4 regions of the Pseudocitrobacter sp. 2023LY-00077 genome follow, and region 1 is predicted to be linked to each of the others. Evidence: predicted binding sites of a transcription regulator. Region 1 holds the regulator's gene; each other region holds the start of a gene.

Evidence for each region. The regulator sigma-54, encoded in region 1, starts transcription at its own class of promoters, with help from an activator protein. The targets are predictions, from matches to a motif close to GTTGGCACANNTTTCGCTNT.
Region 2: hydN (electron transport protein HydN) is a predicted target of sigma-54. The motif match lies at 1,329-1,348, and genes of this name have one in related genera.
Region 3: glnK (P-II family nitrogen regulator) is a predicted target of sigma-54. The motif match lies at 1,346-1,365, and genes of this name have one in related genera.
Region 4: glnA (glutamate--ammonia ligase) is a predicted target of sigma-54. The motif match lies at 1,599-1,618, and genes of this name have one in related genera.

Annotation. Positions count from the first base shown of each region.
Region 1 is NZ_JBSPEI010000005.1:74,626-77,796, reverse strand. Features, by position in the region: gene lptA (lipopolysaccharide ABC transporter substrate-binding protein LptA) at 1-263, shown strand, start outside; gene lptB (LPS export ABC transporter ATP-binding protein) at 270-995, shown strand; gene rpoN (RNA polymerase factor sigma-54) at 1,043-2,476, shown strand; gene hpf (ribosome hibernation promoting factor) at 2,499-2,786, shown strand; gene ptsN (PTS IIA-like nitrogen regulatory protein PtsN) at 2,843-3,171, shown strand, end outside.
Region 2 is NZ_JBSPEI010000002.1:100,244-103,414, reverse strand. Features, by position in the region: gene ascF (PTS cellobiose/arbutin/salicin transporter subunit IIBC) at 1-2, opposite strand, end outside; gene ACWWFX_RS02915 (LacI family DNA-binding transcriptional regulator) at 226-1,239, shown strand; gene hydN (electron transport protein HydN) at 1,384-1,929, shown strand; gene fdhF (formate dehydrogenase subunit alpha) at 1,966-3,171, shown strand, end outside.
Region 3 is NZ_JBSPEI010000006.1:175,916-179,086, reverse strand. Features, by position in the region: gene amtB (ammonium transporter AmtB) at 1-924, opposite strand, end outside; gene glnK (P-II family nitrogen regulator) at 956-1,294, opposite strand; gene ACWWFX_RS10060 (SmdB family multidrug efflux ABC transporter permease/ATP-binding protein) at 1,526-3,171, opposite strand, start outside.
Region 4 is NZ_JBSPEI010000020.1:15,505-18,675, reverse strand. Features, by position in the region: gene typA (ribosome-dependent GTPase TypA) at 1-1,327, opposite strand, end outside; gene glnA (glutamate--ammonia ligase) at 1,708-3,117, shown strand.

The sequences.
Region 1 (3,171 bases):
TGCAGGACAACGGCAAACCGGTGAAAGGCCACGCCGCCAAAATGCACTATGAACTGCAAAGTGATTTCGTGGTACTGACCGGTAACGCGTATCTGGAACAGGTCGACAGCAACATCAAGGGCGACAAAATCACTTACCTGGTTAAAGAACAGAAAATGCAGGCGTTTAGCGAAAAAGGTAAACGCGTAACGACCGTTCTGGTTCCGTCCCAGTTGCAGGACAAAAACAAAGACCAGGCTCCGGCACAGAAGAAGAGTAACTAATTCGTTATGGCGACATTAACTGCAAAGAACCTGGCTAAAGCCTACAAAGGCCGCCGCGTGGTAGAGGATGTCAGTCTGACCGTCAACTCCGGTGAGATTGTGGGCCTGCTTGGGCCGAACGGCGCGGGTAAAACCACCACCTTCTACATGGTGGTCGGTATCGTGCCGCGCGATGCGGGCAATATCATTATTGATGACGAAGATATCAGCCTGCTGCCGCTGCACGCCCGTGCGCGCCGCGGGATTGGCTATCTGCCGCAGGAAGCGTCCATTTTCCGTCGTCTGAGCGTATACGACAACCTGATGGCCGTGCTGCAAATTCGCGACGATCTCACCAGCGAACAGCGCGAAGACCGCTGTAATGAGCTGATGGAAGAGTTCCACATCGAACACCTGCGCGACAACATGGGTCAATCGCTGTCCGGGGGCGAACGCCGCCGCGTAGAGATCGCCCGCGCGCTGGCCGCAAATCCGAAATTTATCCTGCTGGATGAACCGTTTGCGGGCGTTGACCCGATCTCCGTTATCGATATCAAACACATCATTGAGCACCTGCGCGACAGCGGTCTCGGCGTGTTAATCACTGACCACAACGTCCGCGAAACGCTGGCGGTGTGTGAGCGTGCGTATATCGTCAGCCAGGGGCAGCTTATCGCCCACGGCACCCCGACAGAGATCTTACAAGACGAACATGTTAAACGTGTGTATCTTGGGGAAGACTTCAGACTCTGATAGGGTAGAAGCATGAGAGAGGTTAGCCGGAGATTATCGCACTGAACATGAAGCAAGGTTTGCAATTAAGGCTCAGCCAACAGCTCGCCATGACGCCACAGCTGCAACAGGCTATTCGCTTGTTACAGCTGTCGACGCTGGAACTGCAGCAGGAACTTCAGCAAGCGCTGGAGAGTAATCCCCTGCTTGAGCAAACCGATATTCATGAAGAAATCGATGCCAAAGAGACGCCGGATAACGAAACGTTAGACAGCGCCGACGCGCTCGAACAGAAAGATATGCCGGAAGAGCTGCCGCTCGATGCCAGCTGGGATGAAATCTACACCGCCGGAACGCCCTCAGGCACTGGCGCAGATTACCAGGACGACGAACTGCCGGTCTATCAGGGCGAAACCACCCAGTCTCTTCAGGATTACCTGATGTGGCAGGTGGAACTCACGCCGTTTACCGATACCGACCGGGCGATAGCCACCTCCATCGTCGACGCCGTTGACGATACCGGTTATCTGACCGTCCCGCTGGAAGATATCCGCGAGAGCATGGGCGATGACGAAATCGGTCTGGATGAAGTCGAAGCGGTGCTTAAACGGATCCAGCGATTTGACCCGGTGGGCGTCGCCGCCCGCGATCTCCGCGATTGCCTGCTTATTCAGCTCTCTCAGTTTGCCAAAGAAACCCCCCGCCTCGCCGAAGCCCGTCTGATCATCAGCGACCATCTCGATCTGCTTGCCAACCACGATTTCCGATCGTTAATGCGCGTCACGCGTCTGAAAGAAGACGTGTTGAAAGAAGCGGTGGATCTGATTCAGTCACTGGATCCGCGTCCGGGTCAGTCGATCCAGACTGGCGAGCCGGAGTACGTTATCCCTGATGTGCTGGTACGCAAAGTCAGTGGCCGCTGGGTGGTGGAACTCAACGCCGACAGCATTCCACGTTTGCAAATTAATCAGCACTACGCGGGCATGTGTAACAACGTCCGTAACGACGCCGACAGCCAGTTTATTCGCAGTAATCTGCAGGATGCGAAGTGGCTGATTAAAAGCCTTGAGAGCCGCAACGACACGTTGCTGCGCGTCAGCCGCTGCATCGTTGAGCAGCAGCAGGCGTTTTTTGAGTCCGGCGAAGAGTATATGAAACCGATGGTGCTGGCGGATATCGCCCAGACCGTCGAGATGCACGAGTCCACGATTTCACGCGTGACTACGCAGAAGTATTTGCATAGCCCGCGCGGTATTTTTGAGCTTAAGTATTTCTTCTCAAGCCATGTGAATACCGAGGGTGGCGGCGAAGCCTCATCCACGGCGATTCGCGCGCTGGTGAAGAAATTGATTGCCGCGGAAAATCCCGCGAAACCACTGAGCGACAGTAAGCTGACCTCCATGCTCTCCGATCAGGGTATCATGGTGGCCCGTCGAACCGTTGCGAAGTACCGAGAGTCTTTATCCATTCCGCCGTCTAACCAGCGTAAACAACTGGTGTGACTCAACTGATAAGGAAGACACTATGCAGCTCAACATCACTGGACACAACGTCGAAATCACTGAAGCCCTGCGCGATTTCATCAACACGAAATTCGTGAAGCTGGAACAGTATTTTGAGAGGATCAATCAGGTCTATATTGTGTTAAAAGTGGAGAAATTGACGCACATCTCGGATGCGACCCTGCATGTTAACGGGGGCGAACTTCATGCCAGCGCGGAAGGGCAGGACATGTATGCCGCTATTGATCTGTTGATCGACAAACTGGCGCGGCAGCTTAATAAACATAAAGATAAACTGAAACAACACTAATTGTCCGGGCGGTCGCCCGATGCCGGTAAAGTGTCGGGCGATGCTTAGGTGAAATTATGATAAATAACGATTCGGCTCTACAACTGAGCAATGTGCTTAACCAGGAATGTACCCGCAGTGCTGTTCACTGCCAGAGTAAAAAACGTGCGCTGGAAATCATCAGTGAACTGGCGGCAAAGCAGTTAGGTCTGCCTCCTCAGGTGGTGTTTGAAGCGATTCTCACCCGCGAGAAAATGGGCAGTACCGGTATTGGCAATGGCATCGCCATTCCACACGGTAAGCTGGAAGAAGATACGCTGCGCGCCGTGGGCGTTTTTGTGCAGCTTGAAACGCCTATCGCGTTCGACGCCATCGACAATCAGCCTGTCGACCTGCTGTTTGCTCT
Region 2 (3,171 bases), on a different contig from region 1:
ATCGGATTCTATCCTGTTTTTATCTGTAGGGGACTCACCGCCTGGGCGATGAAACGTTGCATAGGAAACCGGTTCCACAAAATCATGAAGAGTTTCATAATATCTGGCAAGAGAGTAAAAATTCATTTTTTAAATTTGTGATGGCGATCGCCATGTATGGCAAAAGCTGAAAAAGGGCAGTGTCTGAAGTACACTGCGCCCATCATTTTTGACGAGGGAAGCGAAATGGCGACGATGCTGGAGGTGGCAATGCTGGCTGGCGTGTCGAAAGCGACGGTCTCACGCGTACTGACCGGCAACGGCTATGTGGGTCAGGAGACCAAAGACCGGGTCTGGCAGGCGATTGAAGAGTGCGGCTATCGGCCTAATCTGCTGGCGCGTAATCTGGCGACCAAACGCACGCAAACGCTGGGGCTGGTTGTCACCAATACCCTGTATCACGGCGTCTATTTCAGCGAACTGCTGTTTCACGCCGCGCGGATGACGGAAAACCAGGGCCGTCAGTTGATCCTCGCCGATGGTAAACACAGCGCGGAAGAGGAGCGGGCGGCGATTCAGTATCTGCTCGATATGCGCTGCGACGGCATCATCATCTACCCGCGTTTTCTCAGCGTTGACGAAATCGACGAGCTGATTCAGCAGCATGAACAGCCGGTGCTGGTGCTCAACCGTCGCCTGCGCCGTAACCTCAGCCACTGTGTGTACTGCGACCAGGCGCGTACCAGCCAGAATGCGGTGGAGAAGCTGATTGCACAGGGGCATCGCGATATCGCATTTATTACCGGCTCGCTTGATTCGCCGACCGGCATTGAACGCTTGTCAGGCTACAAAGCCGCTTTAGCTGAACACCATATTCCATTGCGTGATGCGCTGATTGTGGAAGGGAAATGGACGCCTGCGACGGGTTCGGCAGGTGTTGATATGCTGCTTGAGCGCGGCGTTAACTTTAGCGCGCTGGTCGCCAGCAACGATGACATGGCCATCGGGGCGATGAAACAACTTCAGTCGCGCGGCCTGCGCGTGCCGGAGCAGGTCTCCGTCGTCGGTTTTGATGATATCGCCCTTGCGCCGTACATGCTGCCATCGCTCTCCAGCGTTAAAATCCCGGTGACAGAGATGATTCAGGAGATTATCCATCGCCTGATTTTCATGCTCGACGGCGGCGAATTCAAACCACAACCTTCCTTCCTCGGCGAGCTTATCGCGCGCGACTCTCTGGACGCAGGCCCGCAGGGTTAATCTCGTCACCTGTCATCGTCACTCGTGACGATGACAGGGTTAGACACAGTGCTTCAAATAAAAAATCCTTAATAAACAACTAACTAAAAGTTGGCGCGAATAATGCATTCTCCGGCTCATTCATTGTCATTGCTGGAGAATTTGATGAACCGTTTCATCATTGCAGATGCGAGTAAATGTATAGGCTGCCGGACATGCGAAGTGGCATGCGTGGTCAGCCACCAGGCCGAACAGGATTGCGCCGCGCTGACGCCGGAATCTTTCCTGCCGCGAATTCACGTCATTAAAGGCGTGAACGTCTCTACCGCGACCGCATGCCGCCAGTGCGAAGACGCGCCGTGCGCGAACGTCTGCCCGAACGGCGCGATTCGCCGCGAAAAAGGTTTTGTGCATGTGATGCAGGAACGCTGCATCGGCTGCAAAACCTGCGTCGTGGCCTGCCCGTATGGCGCGATGGAAGTGGTCGTGCGCCCGGTTGTACGCAACAGCGGCGCGGGCCTCAACGTGCGTGCCGAAAAAGCCGAAGCCAACAAATGCGACCTTTGCTTCCACCGCGAGCAAGGCCCGGCCTGTATGGAAGCCTGCCCGACGCACGCTATTTTCTGCGTTGACCGCGACAAGCTTGAGCAAATCAGCGCCGAAAAACGTCGCCGCGCTGCGCTCGATACGTCGATTTCCCTGCCGTTTTAATGATCCTCCGTTTCACTTTTAACAGGTCTGTTACTGATGAAAAAAATTACAAGTGTTTGTCCGTATTGTGGTGCTGGCTGCAAACTGAAGCTGGTTGTCGATAACAATAAAATCATCCGCGCGGAAGCTGCCGATGGGAAAACTAACCAGCATGAACTGTGCCTGAAAGGCTATTACGGCTGGGATTTCCTGAACGACACCAAACTGCTGACGCCGCGCCTGACGCAGCCGATGATCCGCTATGAAAAAGGCGGCAAGCTGACGCCAGTGAGCTGGGATGAAGCCATCAGCTATACGGCAAAACGCTTAGGCGAGATCAAAGCGAAATTCGGTCCGCGCGCCATTATGACCACCGGGTCATCGCGCGGTACCGGGAATGAAACCAACTATGTGATGCAAAAATTTGCGCGCGGCGTGCTGAATACCAATAACGTCGATTGCTGCGCGCGCGTCTGCCACGGGCCTTCCGTCGCAGGCTTGCAGGAAGCGCTCGGCAACGGCGCGATGAGTAACTCCATCGAAGACATTGAAAACTCAAGCTGTCTGCTGGTCTTTGGCTACAACTGCGCCGATTCGCACCCTATCGTGGCGCGTCGCGTAATCAAAGCCAAAGAGAAAGGCGCGAAAATTATCGTCTGCGACCCGCGTCGCATTGAAACCGCGCGTATCGCCGATCAACATCTGCAAATCAAAAACGGCTGCAACATGGCGCTGGTGAATGCGTTTTCCCATGTGCTGCTGGAAGAAAATCTCTACGACAAAGAATATGTTGCGCGCTACACCACCGGCATCGACGAGCTGCGTGAAATCGTGAAAGATTATGCGCCGGAAGCGGTGGAAGCGCTGACCGGCGTGACGGCGCAACAAATTCGTCAGGCGATGCGTACCTACGCGGCGGCACCAAGCGCCACCATTATGTGGGGCATGGGCGTCACTCAGTTTGGTCAGGCCGTGGATGTGGTGAAAGGGCTGGCAACGCTTGCGCTGCTCACCGGTAATCTGGGACGTGAACATGTCGGCGTCGGCCCGGTGCGGGGTCAGAACAATGTGCAGGGCGCGTGCGACATGGGGGTGATCCCCAACCAGTTCCCTGGTTATCAGGACGTGGTCGATGCCGACGTGCGGGCGAAATTCGCCAAAGCATGGGGTATTGACGCCAGCGTGATGGACGACAAAGTGGGCGTGCGCATTACTGAAGTGCCGCATCTGGCGCTGGAAGGGAAGGTGAAAGCCTACTACATC
Region 3 (3,171 bases), on a different contig from region 1:
GATCAACGCGCCGCCGACACCGATAAATCCGCACGCCGGAGTGATACCCACCAGGCCCGCAATCGCCCCAGAACACGCGCCCAGCAGCGACGGTTTACCGCGCAGCGCCCACTCACCGAATACCCAGCCCAGAATCGCAGCCGCGGTTGCCACTACGGTGTTCACGAAAGCCAGACCGGCAATTTCATTCGCCGCACTCGCTGAACCGGCGTTGAAGCCAAACCAGCCGAAGTAAAGGATGGCAGTCCCGATAAACACCATCGGCAGGTTGTGCGGTTTGAACGCTTCTTTGCCAAAGCCGACACGTTTGCCAATCAGATACGCCCCGACGAGACCCGCAACCGCCGCGTTAATGTGTACAACCGTACCACCCGCGAAGTCCAGCGCGCCGTGCGAGCCCAACAGACCGCCGCCCCACACCATGTGCGCAATCGGAATATAGGAGAGCGTCAGCCAGATAACCACGAAAATCAGCACCGCTGAGAAGCGAATACGTTCCGCCAGCGCGCCGACAATCAGGCCAACAGTGATACAGGCGAACGAGCCCTGGAAAGCAACATGAATATACTGATAAAACGTGCCCATCGGTGCGGTTATCGCAATGCCTTTCAACATTACCCAGTCAAAGTTACCGAAGAAGCTGCCGCCGGTACCGAAGGTCAGCGTGTAGCCATAAACCACCCACAGCACACAGACCAGCGCGAACGTCACTGCCACCTGTGTCAGCATAGAGAGAACGTTTTTCCCACGAATCAGGCCACCGTAAAACAGGGCAATTCCCGGAATGGTCATAAACAGCACCAGCGCGGTACAAATCATCATAAAGGCGTTATCGGCTTTATCGATCGTCGCCGGAGCCGCCATCGCCAGGCCCGGCAACAGCGCCAGAGCCGCCAAACCGGTTTTCAATTTTGCTATTTTCATTTTCTCGATCCCTATCACTGTGCGCCAGGAATTACAGTGCCGCTTCGTCGGCTTCGCCGGTACGAATACGAATCACACGTTGCAGCTCGGCGACGAAAATCTTACCGTCGCCAATTTTTCCGGTGTACGCCGCCTTGCTCACCACATCCACGACTTCATCAAGCTGGTCGTCGGCAATCGCGACGTCAATCTTCACTTTCGGCAGGAAGTTCACGCTGTACTCCGCGCCGCGATACAGCTCGGCATGCCCCTTCTGACGACCGAAGCCCTTCACTTCCGTCACGGTCAGTCCCTGAATACCAATTGAAGACAGCGCTTCGCGGACGTCTTCGAGTTTGAATGGTTTGATTACCACGGTAACCAGCTTCATAGATCCCCTCCAGTCAGAATTCGGTAATGGCTGCTGCTACACGAGATAGATAAAGCAAGGGGCGTGCCAGAAATGAAAATTGAGAAGAATGGGCGGGTAACGGCATGAGGCGAAAGGTCATGCACGCGTTTTAGTAAGAAATGAAACAAAAACGCACCATGCGAGTGCAGGGTGCGTTTTAAAATTGCACGCGCTGGTGCGTCTGTTAGTAAATTGCTTAAAAAAAGTGCATCAGGCAGTCAGCGTTTCATCCTGTGCACTGGCGGCAAGCTCTTCCCCGGCCAGTTGAAGCTGATACATCTGCCAGTATCGGCCTTTGGCTTCCAGCAGTTGCTGATGCGAGCCCTGCTCCACCGCCTGCCCGCGATGCAGCACCATGATGGTGTCAGCATCGACGATGGTGGAAAGGCGGTGCGCGATCACCACGAGTGTGGTGTGTTCACGCACGGCAGCCAGCGCCTGTTGAATGGCCTGCTCGGTACCGGAATCGATATTGGCGGTGGCTTCATCCAGAATCAGCACCTGCGGGGTATCAACCAGCACGCGCGCCAGCGCCAGCAACTGTTTTTGCCCGACAGAGAGATTGTTCCCCTGCTCGCCCAGCGGCGTATAGATACCATCGCTCAGCCCACGCGCCAGTTCCGCCAGTTGCACCGTTTCCAGCGCCTGCCATACCTGCGCTTCGCTGATATCACGGCCAAGCGTGACGTTCGCGAAGAAAGAGTCCGCCAGGACAACCGGGTCCTGCTGCACCATGGCGACGCCCTGGCGCAGCACCTGATGACTCAAACTGCCAAGCGGACGACCGCCCAGGCGAATTTCACCTGAATTCGGCGGGTAATAGCCCATCAGCAGACTGGCAAGCGTGCTTTTCCCGCTGCCCGTATGCCCCACCAGCGCCACAAAACTGCGCGAGGGAATCGACAGCGAGATATCCTGCAACACCATCCGGTCATCGCGGTAAGCAAAGGAGACGTTATCAATTTCAATATCGCCGCTTTCCAGCGGACGCGCATCGTCGCCGTAGGTCTGGCGCGGCCTGTCCATCAGTTCGAATACGCGCTCCCCGGCGACCACCGCCTGTTGCAGCATTGACTGCTGGGTGGTGAGTTCAATCAGCGGTTCATTGAGACGGCCCAGGTAGCTGATAAACGCATACAGCACACCCACCTCAATCGTGCCCACCGACGTAAAGCCAAACAGCATCAGCAGACCGCACAGTATCAACGTAGAGAAGAGGCTGAGCAGCGGACGCAGCAGGAAGCCATCCAGACGCAGCGTTTGCATACGCGCAAGATAGTGCTGACGGCTATGCTCACCGATGCGTTCGCCAAAGCGTGCCTGCTGACGGAACTGCTGGATCACGCTCATGCCGTTGATCACTTCGTTAAAACCGTCATTGATATCCGCCAGATACGTCCGCACCCGACGCACGATAGGCGTGCTGTAGCGTTGGTAAATCACCATCACCGTCAGTACCGCCGGGAAGATGCAAACCGCCACCAGCGCCATGCGCCAGTCGAGGCTGAACATCGCCACCAGCATCGCACCAATCAGCGCGGCGCTGCGTAGCACCGTGGCAACGACGGTGACGTAGAGATCGCGGATCACCTCCGTGTCGTTGGTGACGCGCGAAATCAGTTGCCCGACAGGTTGCGTATCAAATTCACTCAGCGGCTGACGCAGCGCGGCATCCATCACATCGCTACGCAGTTGTTGCACCACCCCCACCGCCGCGCGATTAAACAGCAGAGACTGGTTATAGTGCAGCGTTGCAGCCAGCAGTTGCAGGCCGATATACGCCGCCGCCAGCCCCGCAACGGTGCCCAGCGGCAACGTGTGTTTAGCCACCATGTTATCGATGAAGTAGCTTATCA
Region 4 (3,171 bases), on a different contig from region 1:
TCACGTAGTCGAGACGTACGCGGCCTTTGCCATCTGGATTCATGTTTTTCAGGTCGCCTTTACGCTCACCCAGAGCCTGCATCACAGAACCCTGATGTTGTTCTTCAACGTCCAGCGTGACGTTTTCGAACGGCTCTTGTTTACGGCCATCGATTTCGCGGAAGATAACTTTCGGACGGGAAACCGCCATTTCGAAACCTTCACGACGCATGTTTTCGATAAGAACAGACAGGTGCAGTTCACCACGACCAGACACGCGGAATGCGTCAGCATCCGGCGTTTCTTCTACGCGCAGCGCCACGTTGTGGACCAGTTCTTTGTTCAGACGATCAAGGATCTGGCGAGACGTGACGTATTTACCTTCTTTACCGCAGAACGGAGAGGTGTTTACGCAGAAGAACATAGAAACGGTCGGTTCATCAACGGACAGGGCTGGCAGCGCTTCCACATTTTGCGTGTCGCAAATGGTGTCAGAGATGTTCAGCTCACCCAGACCGGTAATAGCGATGATGTCGCCAGCTTCAGCCACGTCGGTTTCGATACGTTCCAGACCCAGATGGCCCAGCACTTTACCGACTTTACCGTTACGGGTTTTGCCTTCGCTATCGATGATAGTCACTTGCTGGTTCGGTTTCACTTTACCGCGTTTGATACGGCCGATACCGATAACACCCACATAGCTGTTGTAGTCCAGCTGGGAGATCTGCATCTGCAGAGGACCGTCGAGATCGACGTCCGGCGCAGGAACATGGTCAACAATCGCCTGATACAGCGGGGTCATGTCTTCAGCCATGTCTTCGTGATCCAGACCCGCGATACCGTTCAGCGCAGATGCGTAAACGATCGGGAAGTCCAGCTGTTCGTCGGTCGCATCAAGGTTAACGAACAGGTCAAAGACCTGGTCAACAACCCAGTCAGGACGCGCGCCAGGGCGGTCAACTTTGTTGATAACAACAATAGGTTTCAGGCCATAGGCAAAGGCTTTCTTGGTCACGAAGCGCGTCTGCGGCATCGGGCCGTCAAATGCGTCAACGACCAGCAGCACGGAGTCTACCATGGACATTACACGTTCAACTTCACCACCGAAGTCGGCGTGCCCTGGGGTATCAACGATGTTGATACGGTAGTCATTCCATTTGATAGCGGTGTTTTTCGCGAGGATGGTAATCCCACGCTCTTTCTCCAAATCGTTGGAGTCCATCACACGCTCTTGAGTTTCGGCACGTGCATCAAACGTACCGGATTGCTGCAGCAGCTTATCAACCAGGGTAGTTTTACCATGGTCAACGTGCGCGATGATGGCGATGTTACGCAAATTTTCGATCACAACTTTGCCTCGGGCATTAGAAATAGCGCGTTATTGTACACGGATTAATCGCAGTACAAAACAGGATCACAAACATCCTCCGCAAACAAGTATTGCAGAGTTCCTTTGTGATCGCTTTCACGGAGCGAAAAAAGGGCACCTTAACGCAAATTGCACCAATATGGTGCTCTATGTTCACATATAAGCACTATACTGGTGCAATGACACCATCGTGGTGCAGCCCTTTTGCACTATGATGCGCATGATAGCGCCTTTTGGGGGTAATTTAAAAGTTGGCACAGATTTCGCTTTATAAATTTCAGGGCAACAACGCCACTTTTAAGAAGTGTTTGAAGACCTCGTTACCACGACGACAATGACAAATCCGGGAGATGTAAAGTATGTCCGCTGAACACGTTTTGACGATGCTGAATGAGCACGAAGTGAAGTTTGTCGATCTGCGCTTCACCGATACCAAAGGTAAAGAACAGCACGTCACTATCCCTTCCCATCAGGTTAATGCCGAATTCTTTGAAGAAGGCAAAATGTTTGACGGCTCCTCTATCGGCGGCTGGAAAGGCATTAACGAATCTGACATGGTTCTGATGCCGGACGCATCTACCGCACTCATTGACCCGTTCTACGAAGAACCAACACTGATCATCCGCTGCGATATCCTGGAACCAGGTACCCTGCAGGGCTATGACCGTGACCCGCGCTCCATCGCGAAACGCGCTGAAGAATACCTGCGCTCCACTGGCATTGCCGACACCGTACTGTTCGGGCCAGAACCAGAATTCTTCCTGTTTGACGACATCCGCTTCGGCGCATCCATTTCCGGTTCTCACGTGGCTATCGACGATATCGAAGGCGCGTGGAACTCTTCCACCAAATATGAAGGTGGTAACAAAGGTCACCGTCCGGGCGTGAAAGGCGGTTACTTCCCGGTTCCGCCGGTCGATTCCTCCCAGGATATCCGTTCTACCATGTGTATGATCATGGAAGAAATGGGCCTGGTTGTTGAAGCTCACCACCACGAAGTGGCAACGGCAGGTCAGAACGAAATCGCGACCCGCTTCAACACCATGACCAAAAAAGCGGACGAAATTCAGATCTACAAATATGTCGTTCACAACGTTGCGCACCGTTTCGGTAAAACCGCGACCTTCATGCCAAAACCGATGTTCGGCGATAACGGTTCCGGTATGCACTGCCACATGTCTCTCTCCAAGAACGGCGTAAACCTGTTCTCTGGCGACAAATACGCGGGTCTGTCTGAGCAGGCGCTGCACTACATCGGTGGTGTTATCAAACACGCGAAAGCGATCAACGCCCTGGCGAACCCGACCACCAACTCCTACAAACGTCTGGTCCCGGGTTACGAAGCACCGGTTATGCTGGCTTACTCTGCCCGTAACCGTTCTGCTTCCATCCGTATTCCGGTTGTTACCAGCCCGAAAGCGCGTCGTATCGAAGTGCGCTTCCCGGACCCGGCAGCTAACCCGTACCTGTGCTTCGCAGCACTGCTGATGGCTGGCCTTGACGGTATCAAGAACAAAATCCATCCGGGCGAAGCGATGGACAAAAACCTGTATGACCTGCCGCCGGAAGAAGCGAAAGAGATCCCACAGGTTGCTGGTTCTCTGGAAGAAGCACTGAAAGAGCTGGATCTGGACCGCGAGTTCCTGAAAGCCGGTGGTGTGTTCACTGACGAATCCATCGATGCTTACATCGCGCTGCGCCGAGAAGAAGATGACCGTGTGCGCATGACTCCGCACCCGGTAGAGTTCGAGCTGTACTACAGCGTTTAATTTAAGTTAGTCATTCTCCGCCCACTTCTTGTCGCCGCCTGGCGGCAAGAACAA